Regions from separate parts of the Pseudescherichia sp. genome, predicted to be linked through region 2. Evidence: predicted binding sites of a transcription regulator. Region 2 holds the regulator's gene; the other holds the start of a gene.

Region 1 (5,944 bases), on a different contig from region 2:
CAGTGGTCAAACTACGTCCGTGGCGTGGTGAAGCATCTGCTTAATCGCGATAAAAGCTTTGGCGGGGCGGATCTGGTGATCAGCGGTAACGTGCCGCAGGGCGCGGGCTTAAGCTCGTCGGCCTCGCTGGAGGTCGCCGTGGGTACGGTCTTCCAGCAGCTCTATCACCTGCCGCTGGACGGGGCGCAGATCGCCCTCAATGGTCAGGAGGCAGAAAACCAGTTTGTCGGCTGCAACTGCGGCATTATGGATCAGCTGATCTCTGCTCTTGGCAAAAAAGATCATGCTCTGCTGCTCGACTGCCGTACGCTGGGCACCCGCGCGGTCTCCATGCCGCAGGGCGTGGCGGTGATCATCATCAACAGCAATTTCAAACGCACCCTGGTCGGCAGCGAGTACAACACCCGCCGCGAGCAGTGTGAAACCGGGGCGCGCTTCTTCCAGCAGCCTGCCCTGCGCGACGTCTCCCTGGAGCAGTTCAACGCCGTGGCCAACGAGCTGGATCCGCTCGTTGCCAAACGCGTGCGCCACGTACTGACTGAAAACCAGCGTACGGTTGAAGCAGCCGACGCGCTGGAGAGAGGCGATCTGCAGCGGATGGGCGAGCTGATGGCCGCCTCCCACGCCTCTATGCGCGATGATTTCGAGATCACCGTGCCGCAGATCGATACCCTGGTAGAGATTGTTAAGGAGACCATCGGCGACAAAGGCGGCGTGCGCATGACCGGTGGCGGCTTCGGCGGCTGCATCGTGGCGCTGGTGCCGGAAGAGCTGGTTTCCCAGGTTCAGGAGGCGGTGGCGGCACAGTATGAAGCCAAAACCGGTATCAAAGAGACCTTCTACGTCTGCAAAGCATCAGAGGGGGCCGGACAGTGCTAAACGAAACCCCTGCGCTGGCCCCGGACGGGCTGGCATACCGCTTAATCACCCTGCGCAACGGCGCGGGGATGGTGGTTACCCTCATGGACTGGGGCGCAACCCTGCTCTCCGCTCGCGTGCCGATGTCGGACGGCTCAGTGCGTGAAACGCTTTTAGGCTGTAACACCCCCCAGCGCTACGTGGAGCAGACCGCCTACCTGGGCGCGTCGGTGGGCCGCTACGCCAACCGCATCGCCAAAAGCCGCTTCACCCTCGACGGGCAGAGCTACTCGCTGCTGCCGAGCCAGGGTGAAAACCAGCTTCACGGCGGGCCGGAAGGCTTTGATAAACGCCGCTGGCGTATCGTGCGTAAGAACGACAGCGAAGCGCTGCTGAGCCTGACCTCCCCCGACGGTGACCAGGGTTACCCTGGCAACCTGAATGCCAGCGCCCTCTTCCGCCTGACGGAGGATAACCGCATCTCGATTGAGTACCGCGCCACCGTGGATAAGCCCTGCCCGGTAAACCTGACCAATCACGCCTACTTTAACCTTAACGGCGTGCAGTCGGACGTGCGCGACCACCAGCTGCAGCTGCTGGCCGATGCGTACCTGCCGGTAGATGAAACCGGTATCCCTTACCAGGGAGTGAAGGCGGTTGATGGCACTAGCTTCGACTTCCGTCAGCCGAAAACCATCGCGGATGATTTTTTACAGGATGAGGATCAGCGGAAGGTTAAGGGGTACGATCACGCTTTCCTGCTGCAGGCGAACGGTGATGTCAGCCAGCCCGCGGCACACCTCTGGTCGGCGGACAGGAAGCTACAGATGAGCGTCTACACCACTGCTCCGGCGCTGCAGTTCTACTCCGGCAACTATCTTGAAGGCACGCCTGCCCGCGAACAGGGCGAGTACAGCGCGTATCAGGGGCTGGCGCTGGAGAGCGAGTTCCTGCCGGATAGCCCGAACCATCCGGAGTATCCGCAGCCTGACGCCATCCTGCGCCCCGGCGCGGAGTACGTGAGCCTGACCGAGTATCAGTTTATTCCGCAATAGTTGGATACGCCCGGCGGCGCTGCGCTTGCCGGGCCTACAGGCAAATATTTGCCCATCCTGCTGAAATAAGCACCGTTTGCCGACAAAATCCTAACCCCGATTTCACAAGCACCTTACACTACGCCACTATTTTCGCTATGGTAATGGTTATGCGTTGCTGCTGGCGTCGCCACGGCAATATAATGAGAATTGTTATTATTCAATCAGGTTTATTAAGGAGAGAGTATGGCTGTTACTAAGCTCGTTCTGGTTCGTCATGGCGAAAGCCAGTGGAACAACGAAAACCGCTTCACCGGCTGGTACGATGTTGACCTGTCCGAGAAAGGCGTGAGCGAAGCAAAATCAGCAGGTAAGCTGCTGAAAGAAGAAGGCTTCAGCTTTGATTTTGCCTACACTTCCGTGCTGAAACGCGCCATCCACACCCTGTGGAACGTCCTTGATGAACTCGATCAGGCCTGGCTGCCGGTAGAGAAGTCCTGGAAACTGAACGAGCGTCACTACGGTGCGCTGCAGGGCTTGAACAAAGCCGAAACCGCTGAGAAGTACGGTGACGAGCAGGTTAAGCAGTGGCGTCGTGGCTTCGCGGTGACGCCGCCGGCGCTGACCAAAGACGACGAGCGCTTCCCGGGCCACGATCCGCGTTACGCATCTCTGACCGAGCAGGAGCTGCCGCTGACCGAGAGCCTGGCGCTGACCATCGATCGCGTGATCCCTTACTGGAATGAAACCATTCTGCCGCGCCTGAAAAGCGGCGAGCGCGTGATCATTGCCGCTCACGGTAACTCCCTGCGTGCGCTGGTGAAGTACCTGGACGACATGGGTGAAGATGAGATCCTTGAGCTGAACATCCCGACCGGCGTACCGCTGGTGTACGAGTTCGACGAAAACTTCAAGCCGATCAAACACTACTATCTGGGCAACGCTGACGAAATCGCTGCAAAAGCGGCGGCGGTAGCGAACCAGGGTAAAGCGAAGTAATTTAAGATTGCCCGGCGGCATTAGGCTGCCGGGCATAATTATCAACCGCGACGCGCTTTCACCGCGTTAGCCAGCTGACGCAGAATAGTGTCGGTATCTTCCCAGCCAATGCAGGCATCCGTCACGCTCTTGCCATAGACCAGCGGCTCACCGCTCTCCAGGCTCTGGTTGCCCTCTACCAGATGGCTCTCAATCATCACGCCAATTATCGCTTTCTCCCCACCAGCGATCTGCTGACAGACATCTTCACCCACGGTCATCTGCTTCTTGAACTGCTTGCTGGAGTTAGCGTGGCTGAAGTCGATCATCACCTGCGGTGCCAGCCCGGCTTTTTCCAGCCCCTGCTTCACCTCTGCCACGTGCTTCGCACTGTAGTTCGGCTCTTTGCCGCCGCGCAGAATGATATGGCAGTCGCCGTTGCCGCTGGTATTCACAATGGCCGAGTGGCCCCACTTGGTGACGGAGAGGAAGCAGTGCGGCGCCCCGGCTGCGTTGATCGCGTCAATCGCCACCTTAATGGTGCCATCGGTACCGTTTTTGAAACCTACCGGGCAGGAGAGCCCGGACGCCAGCTCGCGATGCACCTGAGATTCGGTGGTGCGTGCGCCAATTGCCCCCCAGCTCATCAGATCGGCAACGTACTGCGGGGTGATCATATCAAGGAACTCCCCCGCCGCTGGCAGGCCGCTGTCGTTAATCTCCAGCAGCAGCTTGCGGGCGATGCGCAGGCCGTCATTGATCTGGAAACTGTTATCCATATGCGGATCGTTTATCAGCCCTTTCCAGCCCACGGTGGTACGCGGCTTTTCAAAATAGACGCGCATCACGATCTCCAGCTCACCCTTTAGCTCTTCACGCAGGGTCAGCAGGCGGGCGGCGTACTCTTTGGCCGCCGCCGGATCGTGAATGGAGCAGGGTCCGATTACGACCAGCAGACGATCGTCACTGCCTTTGAGGATCTTATGAATAGCCTTACGGGCATGAGACACCGTGTTGGCTGCGGTCTCGGTCGCCGGGAACTTCTCCAGCAGTGCGACAGGGGGTAACAGTTCGTTAATCTCTTTAATGCGTAAATCGTCGTTCTGATAATTCATGATCGTTCCAGCGTTTGCCATACTTATGTCAGAGAGTGCAATCCCTCCAATCTAACGGCTCGGTCAGGAACTGTAAACGCACTTTTACACTCAATACGGAATATTCCTGAAAAGTGATAAAAAAGGGTTACCCGCTAGCGAACGCTGGCAACGTGACTAAACTTTTTACCTGTAACCACTTTGTTTTTATTTTTTATCCAGATTCCATTCTGCCTTTTCGGTAAGAAGTGGCATCTTTCACTACTGAGCGAATAATCCGTTTCGCATCTGCACTGTTGGATATCGCTATCCAATGTAATGACGAGAACAGGAGCACGATTATGAAAATGAATAAACTGGCCACAATTTTACTGACGACTACCCTGACTCTGGCTAGCGGCGCAGCACTCGCAGCATCTAACAGCAACGGTGCAGCCAATGCTGCTGCAGACGCCGGGGCCGTAGCACCGGGCGCTAAACAGAATCTGCAGCCTAATCACGTTAACAACAACGACATCAATACCGGCAACACCAACGCAGCAACCGGCTCTACCGGAACTAACACGACCGGCACAACCGGTACTGCAACCGGTGGCGCTACCGGTACGGGTAACACCTCCAGCGGCGGCATGCTGCACTCCAACGGCGGAGCGTCAACCAGCGCCGACGGCCAGCATATGGATAAAGACGACATCCATAAAAACAGCATGTGTAAAGACGGCCGTTGCCCGGACGTGAATAAAAAAGTTGAAACCGGTGACGGTATGAATAACGACGTTGATACCAAAACTGATGGTACTTCGCAGTAATCACGTTGTTATGCAATATGAGGAGAGCTACGGCTCTCCTTATTTTTTTGTGGCGAGGAAATAAAAATCTGTAATGATGTAAGCCGCTGAGAATAGTTAAAATGGAATAAGACTCATGGCGCATAACCACTCACACGCTTCCCCCTCTGAACACCATGATGGCAATGCCCGTCGACTGCTGCTGGCCTTTAGCGTTACCGCCCTGTTTATGGTGGTCGAAGTTATTGGTGGCCTACTCTCCGGCTCGCTGGCGCTGCTGGCCGATGCCGGTCATATGCTCACCGATGCGGCCGCCCTGCTCTTCGCCCTGCTTGCCGTACATTTTGCCCGTCGGCCGCCGACCACGCATCGTACCTTCGGCTGGCTACGCCTCACCACACTGGCGGCATTTGTTAATGCTCTGGCGCTGGTCGCCATCACCTTTATGATTGTCTGGGAAGCCATTGTGCGCTTCTATCATCCGCAGCCGGTGGCGGGCTCTACTATGCTGGCCATTGCCATCGCGGGCCTGGTCGCCAATATCGTTTCATTCTGGATCCTGCATCGCGGTAGCGAAGAGAAGAACCTGAACGTACGGGCGGCGGCGCTGCATGTTCTGGGAGACCTGCTTGGCTCCGTAGGGGCGATTGTAGCGGCGCTGGTGATCCTCTGGACGGGCTGGACCCCCGTTGACCCCATACTCTCGGTCCTTGTCTCCTGTCTGGTGCTACGCAGCGCATGGAAACTGCTTAAGGAGAGCGTGAACGAACTGCTCGAGGGCGCGCCGCTATCGCTGGACATTGGCGCGCTGCGACGCCATCTGCGCCGCGACGTGCCGGAGGTGCGCGACGTGCACCATGTGCACGTCTGGACGGTGGGAGAGAAGTCGATAATGACGCTGCACGTGCAGGTTATTCCCCCGCACGATCATGATGCGCTGCTGGAACGCATCCAGCACTTCCTGATCCATCATTATGAGATTTCACACGTGACGATCCAGATGGAGTACCGCCCCTGCAGCGGCCCGGAGTGCAATCTCAATACCCTGCCCTCCGGCCACGCCCACCATCATCACCACTAGCCAACCAGCGCGCGTGAGCCTCGTTCGCGCGCGCTGTTGATCCACATCCGGCTGCCGTTTAGGGCAATAAAGGTGAGGATCAGATACTCCAGCGACATCGCGTAAACGCCC
Region 2 (5,944 bases):
AGTTGTCCAGCGTGATTGAGTGATTTGTGATGACCTACGCATTTGTTGCGTTTGCCTGTAGATGCGCAAAGCAATCCTCGCTATCGTGTACGAAATAAATAATCAGTGTTGAATATATATTCATGGAAGGTTCACCTTTCCGGAGAAACCTATGTCTTCGCACAAAAATATTATTATTGCCCTCGACGAGGGTACGACCAACGCCAAGGCCGTGGCCCTGGACGCAGCGGGCAAGGTAATCGTTAAATTTAACCAGCCGCTATCTATCCAGACGCCTCGCGAGGGGTGGGTGGAACAGTCAGGCACCGCGCTGGTGGAGGCCTCCGTGAAGGTCATCGCGCAAGCAGTTGCCGCGGTAGGGGCTGAAAACGTAGTGGCGCTGGCCATCAGCAACCAGCGCGAGACGGCGATAGGCTGGTACCGCAGCAACGGCACGCCGCTGCACGCGGCTATCAGCTGGCAATGCTCGCGCACGGCGGATTTTTGCGATGCGCTGCGTCGCGATAATAAAGAGCAGACGATTAAAGCCGTCACCGGTCTGCCAGTCGCGCCGCTCTTCTCCGGATCCAAGATGCGCTGGCTCATCGAGTCGGCGCCAAACGGCCAGGCGCTGGCGGCCAACGGTGACATTTGCCTTGGTACCATCGACAGCTGGCTGCTCTGGAACCTGACCGCTGGCGAAAGCTTCTACTGCGACTACTCTAACGCCGCCCGTACCCAGCTCCTCGATCTGCAAAGCGGACGCTGGAGCCCGGAGATGCTGGATATCTTCCAGATCCCGGCGGCCGCGCTGCCGGAGATTAAACCCTCCAGCGGCCTTTTCGGCTACACCAAAAACGTAGCGGGCATTCCTGACGGCATCCCGATTATGTCGATGGTGGGCGACTCGCACGCCGCCTTGTTCGGCCACGCGCTAGGGGAGGCGGGCTGCGTCAAGGCGACCTACGGCACGGGCTCATCGGTGATGGCCCCGGTCACCTCAGCCCAGTGCAACATCCAAGCTCTGGCAACCACCCTTGCCTGGCATGATGGCGAGCAGCTGATCTACGGCCTGGAGGGGAACATCCCCCATACCGGTGACGGCGTGGCGTGGATGGCGGACAGCACGGGCCTGAGCGAACTGCCCGAGGCCGAGCTGGCGGCTGAGCTGAACTCACTCCCGGCTTCGGTTGAATCAACGCTTGGCGTCTATTTTGTTCCGGCGCTGACGGGACTCGGTGCGCCCTGGTGGGATGAAAATGCCCGTGGGGTGATCTGCGGCCTGAGCCGTGGCGTAAAACGCGCGCACCTCATCCGGGCGGCGTTGGAGGCCATCACCTACCAGATCGCCGATGTGGTTACCGCCATGCGGCAGCACAACGATTTTACGCTGACCGCGTTAATGGTGGATGGCGGTCCGACTAAAAATGACTGGCTGATGCAGTATCAGTCAGACCTGCTGGGTTGCCCGGTTATGCGCAGCGACGTGCCTGAACTGTCAGCTATCGGGGCGGCACTCTTAGCGCGCAAAGCCGTGGGGCAACTCTCACTCGATGAGCTGAAACCGTACCTTTACCCGCATAGCGAATTTCGCCCCAACATGGAGCGTCATGGCCGTTTACAAAAACGCTGGCGGGAGTGGCAACAAGCCGTCGAAAGAACCCTACACAAATTCTGAATAGCGGGCGAGGAGGGAAGTATGGGCTATGTATTCGAAAATAAAACGGTCGTCATTACCGGGGCCGCCAAAGGCATCGGTGAGGGTATCGCCAGAAAATTTGCTGATGCGGGGGCGAATTTGGTGCTATCGGATCACTCAGAAGAGGTCACAGAGACCGCAGAGCGACTGAGAGAGGAGTACCATGAAAATATCATCTCCTTCGTTGCCGATGTCACCAATGAAGAGCAGGTCACCGAGCTTTACAGGCTCGCGCATCATACCTTTGGCACTATTGATGTCTCTATCCAAAACGCCGGCATTATCACTATCGACCGCTTCGATAAAATGACGCGTCAGGAGTTCGATAACGTCCTCAACGTGAATACCACCGGCGTATGGCTATGCTGCCGCGAAGCCGCAAAGTATATGGTCAAACAGCAGAGCGGACGTCTGATTAACACCTCCTCCGGGCAGGGGCGCGTTGGCTTTATCTACACCCCGCACTACGCCGCCAGCAAAATGGGTGTGATTGGCATTACCCAAAGCCTCGCCCTTGAGCTGGCCCAGCACAACATTACGGTTAACGCGTTCTGCCCAGGGATCATCGAGACCAATATGTGGGACTACAACGACCGTGTCTGGGGCGAGATCCTGAGTACGCCAGAGAAGCAGTATAAAAAAGGCGAACTCATGGATGAATGGGTGCAGGGGATCCCCCTTAAGCGGGCGGGCAAACCTGCCGACGTTGCCGGGCTGGTGGCATTTCTGGCGTCCGAGGACGCGGCCTACATTACAGGACAAACCATCAACGTGGATGGCGGCTTGATCATGTCGTAACACATTTTGGAGTGAAATCATGGATAAATATTTTTCCCAAAGACTGTTTGATTTAAGCGATCGCGTCGCGTTTGTTACCGGGGCAGGCAGCGGTATTGGTCAAATGATTGCTTACGGTTTTGCCAGCGCGGGGGCGAAGGTGGCCTGCTTCGATCTGCGTGAGGACGGTGGCCTGGCGGACACCGTGAGCACTATTCAGGAGATGGGCGGCAGCGCCTTTGCTTATACCGGCGACGTACGCGATATCGCCCATCTGCGCGCTGCCATCGCTGAAGTGAAGACGCAGTTTGGCCGCCTTGATGTGGCGCTCAACGCCGCCGGGATTGCCAACGCCAATCCGGCGCTGGAGATGGAGCCCGATCAGTGGCAGCGGGTGATCGATATCAACCTCACCGGCGTCTGGAACAGCTGCAAAGCCGAGGCGGAGCTGATGCTGGAGAGCGGCGGTGGCTCGATCATTAATATCGCCTCTATGTCAGGGGTGATTGTTAACCGGGGTCTGGAGCAGGCTCACTACAACTGCTCTAAGGCGGGGGTGATCCACTTAAGCAAAAGCCTGGCGATGGAGTGGGCGGAGAAAAATATCCGCGTCAACACGATTAGCCCAGGCTACACGGCGACGCCAATGAACACCCGTCCAGAGATGGTGCATCAGACAAAATCGTTTGAGAGCCAGACGCCGATGCAGCGTATGGCAAAGGTTGAAGAGATGGCGGGCCCGGCGATTTTTCTTGCCGCGGATGCCTCATCGTTCTGCACCGGTGTAGATCTGCTGGTCGATGGCGGGTTTGTTTGCTGGTAACGGGAGATGCTTTTTCGCCCGTTGGGCACAGTGTGGGTTTGTAGGCCCGCGTAAGCGAAGCGCCACCGGGCGTTATTATGTTGACGCTGCAATGCCGGGCGGCACTGCGTTTGCCCGGCCTACGGTCTCGCTCTTCCCATAAAAAAGGGCCACCCTAAGGTGGCCCGTTTTTTGTTACCGTTTCAATCACAGCTTACGCGGCGTCGTTTCATGCGCGTGTTCATTTTCACGGCAGTCGCCTTCGGCACAGTGACCATAGAGATAGAGGCTGTGGTTCGTCAGGCGGATGCCATGCTTAGTGGCGATTTCACGCTGGCGAGCTTCGATAGAGTCATCGCTAAATTCGATCACTTTGCCACAGTCGAGGCAGATCAGATGATCGTGGTGATGCTGCTGAGTCAGTTCGAAAACGGATTTGCCGCCTTCAAAGTTATGACGGGTCACGATCCCGGCATCATCAAACTGGTTGAGCACGCGATACACGGTAGCCAGACCAATTTCCTCGCCCATATCGATCAGTCGCTTGTATAAGTCTTCCGCACTGACATGATGGTTATCCGGTCCCTGAAGCACTTCCAGAATTTTTAAACGAGGAAGCGTGACTTTCAAGCCGGCCTTCTTTAATGCGGTGTTATTGTCAGTCATGCGGAGTCTGTCCTGTTGCTAATCGATCCACTTCCGAGGCGGAAGTTAATGAGAATGACCTTGAGTAAATGCGTCTCATTATAGAATTGCCACTTCTAAATGAAAACTACAAGTCCTCAAGTAAAGTATGCGTATAAAACGTGGCCTCGCCAACAAACAATCGTTGCGCGACCCGTTTGACCAGGGGATATTGTACAGGTATGTACGCGAAAGTTAAAAAATTGTAGCAATTATTTCTATTGCTTTTATCTATCAATAGCGGCGCAGCACGAAGGCCACGCCGTTAACATCAGGCGTTAACGATCTCGTCCAGGTGTAGCTCTTCAGAGATCTGCTTGACCCACTTCTCAACGCGCTCGGCGGTCAGCTCCGGCTGACGATCTTCGTCAATAGCAAGTCCGACGAAGTGGTCGTCATCGGCCAGGCCTTTAGACGCTTCAAAATGATAACCCGCGGTTGGCCAGTGACCTACGATAGTTGCACCGTTGGGTTCAATGATATCACGAATGGTGCCGAGTGCATCACAGAAGTACTCTGCATAGTCCTCCTGATCGCCGCAGCCGAACAGCGCCACCAGCTTACCGTTGAAATCCACCTCTTCCAGGGTTGGGAAGAAGTCGTCCCAGTCGCACTGCGCTTCACCATAGTACCAGGTCGGGATGCCCAGCAGCAGGATATCATAGCCTTCCAGATCTTCTTTGCTGCTCTTGGCAATGTCATGCACGTCGGCAATCTCTTTACCAAGCTGCTTCTGGATCATCTTCGCGATATTTTCGGTGTTACCGGTGTCGCTACCGAAAAAAATGCCTGTAATTGCCATGAGTAAAATAACCTCTTGAAACTTAATAATATGGTGGTGGAGCACAGCCCACGGATAAGGGCAATAATAGCAGAACAGAGCCATACGCGAAATTCGTAATCGTTCGGACTGCACTCTGTGCTACATGAAAGTGTGATTTGACGAGATTTTCAGACGTCGCCCTGGCGATGCAGGGCCTGGAGCTGGGTGAGCAGCAGCTCTTCGATCAGCTCGCTGCGGCTCATCTGCCGGGCATCGGCCAGCGCATTGAGCGCCTCAACGGCGTCAGCGTTCATCTTCAGCTCGACGCGCTTAAGTCCGCGAACTTTATCGCGTTTAAGCTGGTTGCGCTTGTTGATGCGTAGCTGTTCGTCACGCGAAAGCGGATTCGTTTTCGGTCGTCCCGGGCGACGCTCGTTCGCGAACAGATCTAGTGTCGTACGGTCCGTTTGTTCTTTTGCCATGATTTAGGGTGACGTCGGGGAAAACAGGCTGCCAGGGTAACCCTGTGCGATTAGCGCGCCATCATACATCAGCAGAGCAGGGACGCCAACGACCGTAAGCCCTGCCGCGTCCGGTCGCCGGGTTTTTAATCAGCCCGCATCGTTTGCCAGATAGCGGCGGATCGCCCGCAGCACCGCCTCGGGCTTTTCAGCATGCACCCAGTGACCGGCTCCGGCAATCACATGCGCCCGTGCCTGCGGGAACTGGGCCAGCAGCGCATCGCGATGTGCCTCGGTGACGTAGGGCGACTGGCCACCGCGGACAAACAGCGCCGGGCGATCCCAGGCCGGTACGGTCTGCCAGCCAATAATCTCTTCATAGCGGTCCCACAGAACCGGCACGTTGAAGCGCCACTCACCGTCAATGAACGATTTCAGAAGAAACTGAATAACGCCCTCTTCATGCAGGGTCTGACGCATCAGCGCAGCGGCCTGCTGGCGGCTGGTGGCCCCTGCAGCCGTCACCGCCTTGATAGCGGCAAAAATCTCGTCATGACGACGTACCTGATAGTCAACCGGGGCAATATCAATAGCAACCAGCCGATCGATCCGTTCTGGGGCAAGCGCGGTAAGCGCCATTACCGCCTTGCCGCCCATAGAGTGGCCGATAAAGGTGGCCTTTTCGAGGCCCTGCGCGTCGAGGGTATCCAGCAGATCCTGCGCCATCGCCGGGTAGTTCATCTCCGGCGAGCGGGGAGAGAGACCGTGGTTGCGCATAT

The links. The regulator Fur, encoded in region 2, represses iron uptake genes when iron is present. The targets are predictions, from matches to a motif close to ATAATAATGAGAACNACTATCAA.
Region 1: gpmA (2,3-diphosphoglycerate-dependent phosphoglycerate mutase) is a predicted target of Fur. The motif match lies at 2,090-2,112, and genes of this name have one in related genera.

The regions. Positions count from the first base shown of each region.
Region 1 is NZ_DAMBWA010000018.1:2,622-8,565, reverse strand. It holds gene galK (galactokinase) at 1-879, shown strand, start outside; gene galM (galactose-1-epimerase) at 873-1,913, shown strand; gene gpmA (2,3-diphosphoglycerate-dependent phosphoglycerate mutase) at 2,139-2,891, shown strand; gene aroG (3-deoxy-7-phosphoheptulonate synthase AroG) at 2,933-3,985, opposite strand; gene RTX96_RS18860 (protein YbgS) at 4,306-4,773, shown strand; gene zitB (CDF family zinc transporter ZitB) at 4,889-5,833, shown strand; gene pnuC (nicotinamide riboside transporter PnuC) at 5,830-5,944, opposite strand, start outside.
Region 2 is NZ_DAMBWA010000007.1:51,857-57,800, reverse strand. It holds gene RTX96_RS11185 (FGGY-family carbohydrate kinase) at 152-1,657, shown strand; gene RTX96_RS11180 (SDR family oxidoreductase) at 1,679-2,476, shown strand; gene RTX96_RS11175 (SDR family oxidoreductase) at 2,496-3,278, shown strand; gene fur (ferric iron uptake transcriptional regulator) at 3,465-3,923, opposite strand; gene fldA (flavodoxin FldA) at 4,213-4,743, opposite strand; gene ybfE (LexA regulated protein) at 4,893-5,186, opposite strand; gene ybfF (esterase) at 5,316-5,944, opposite strand, start outside.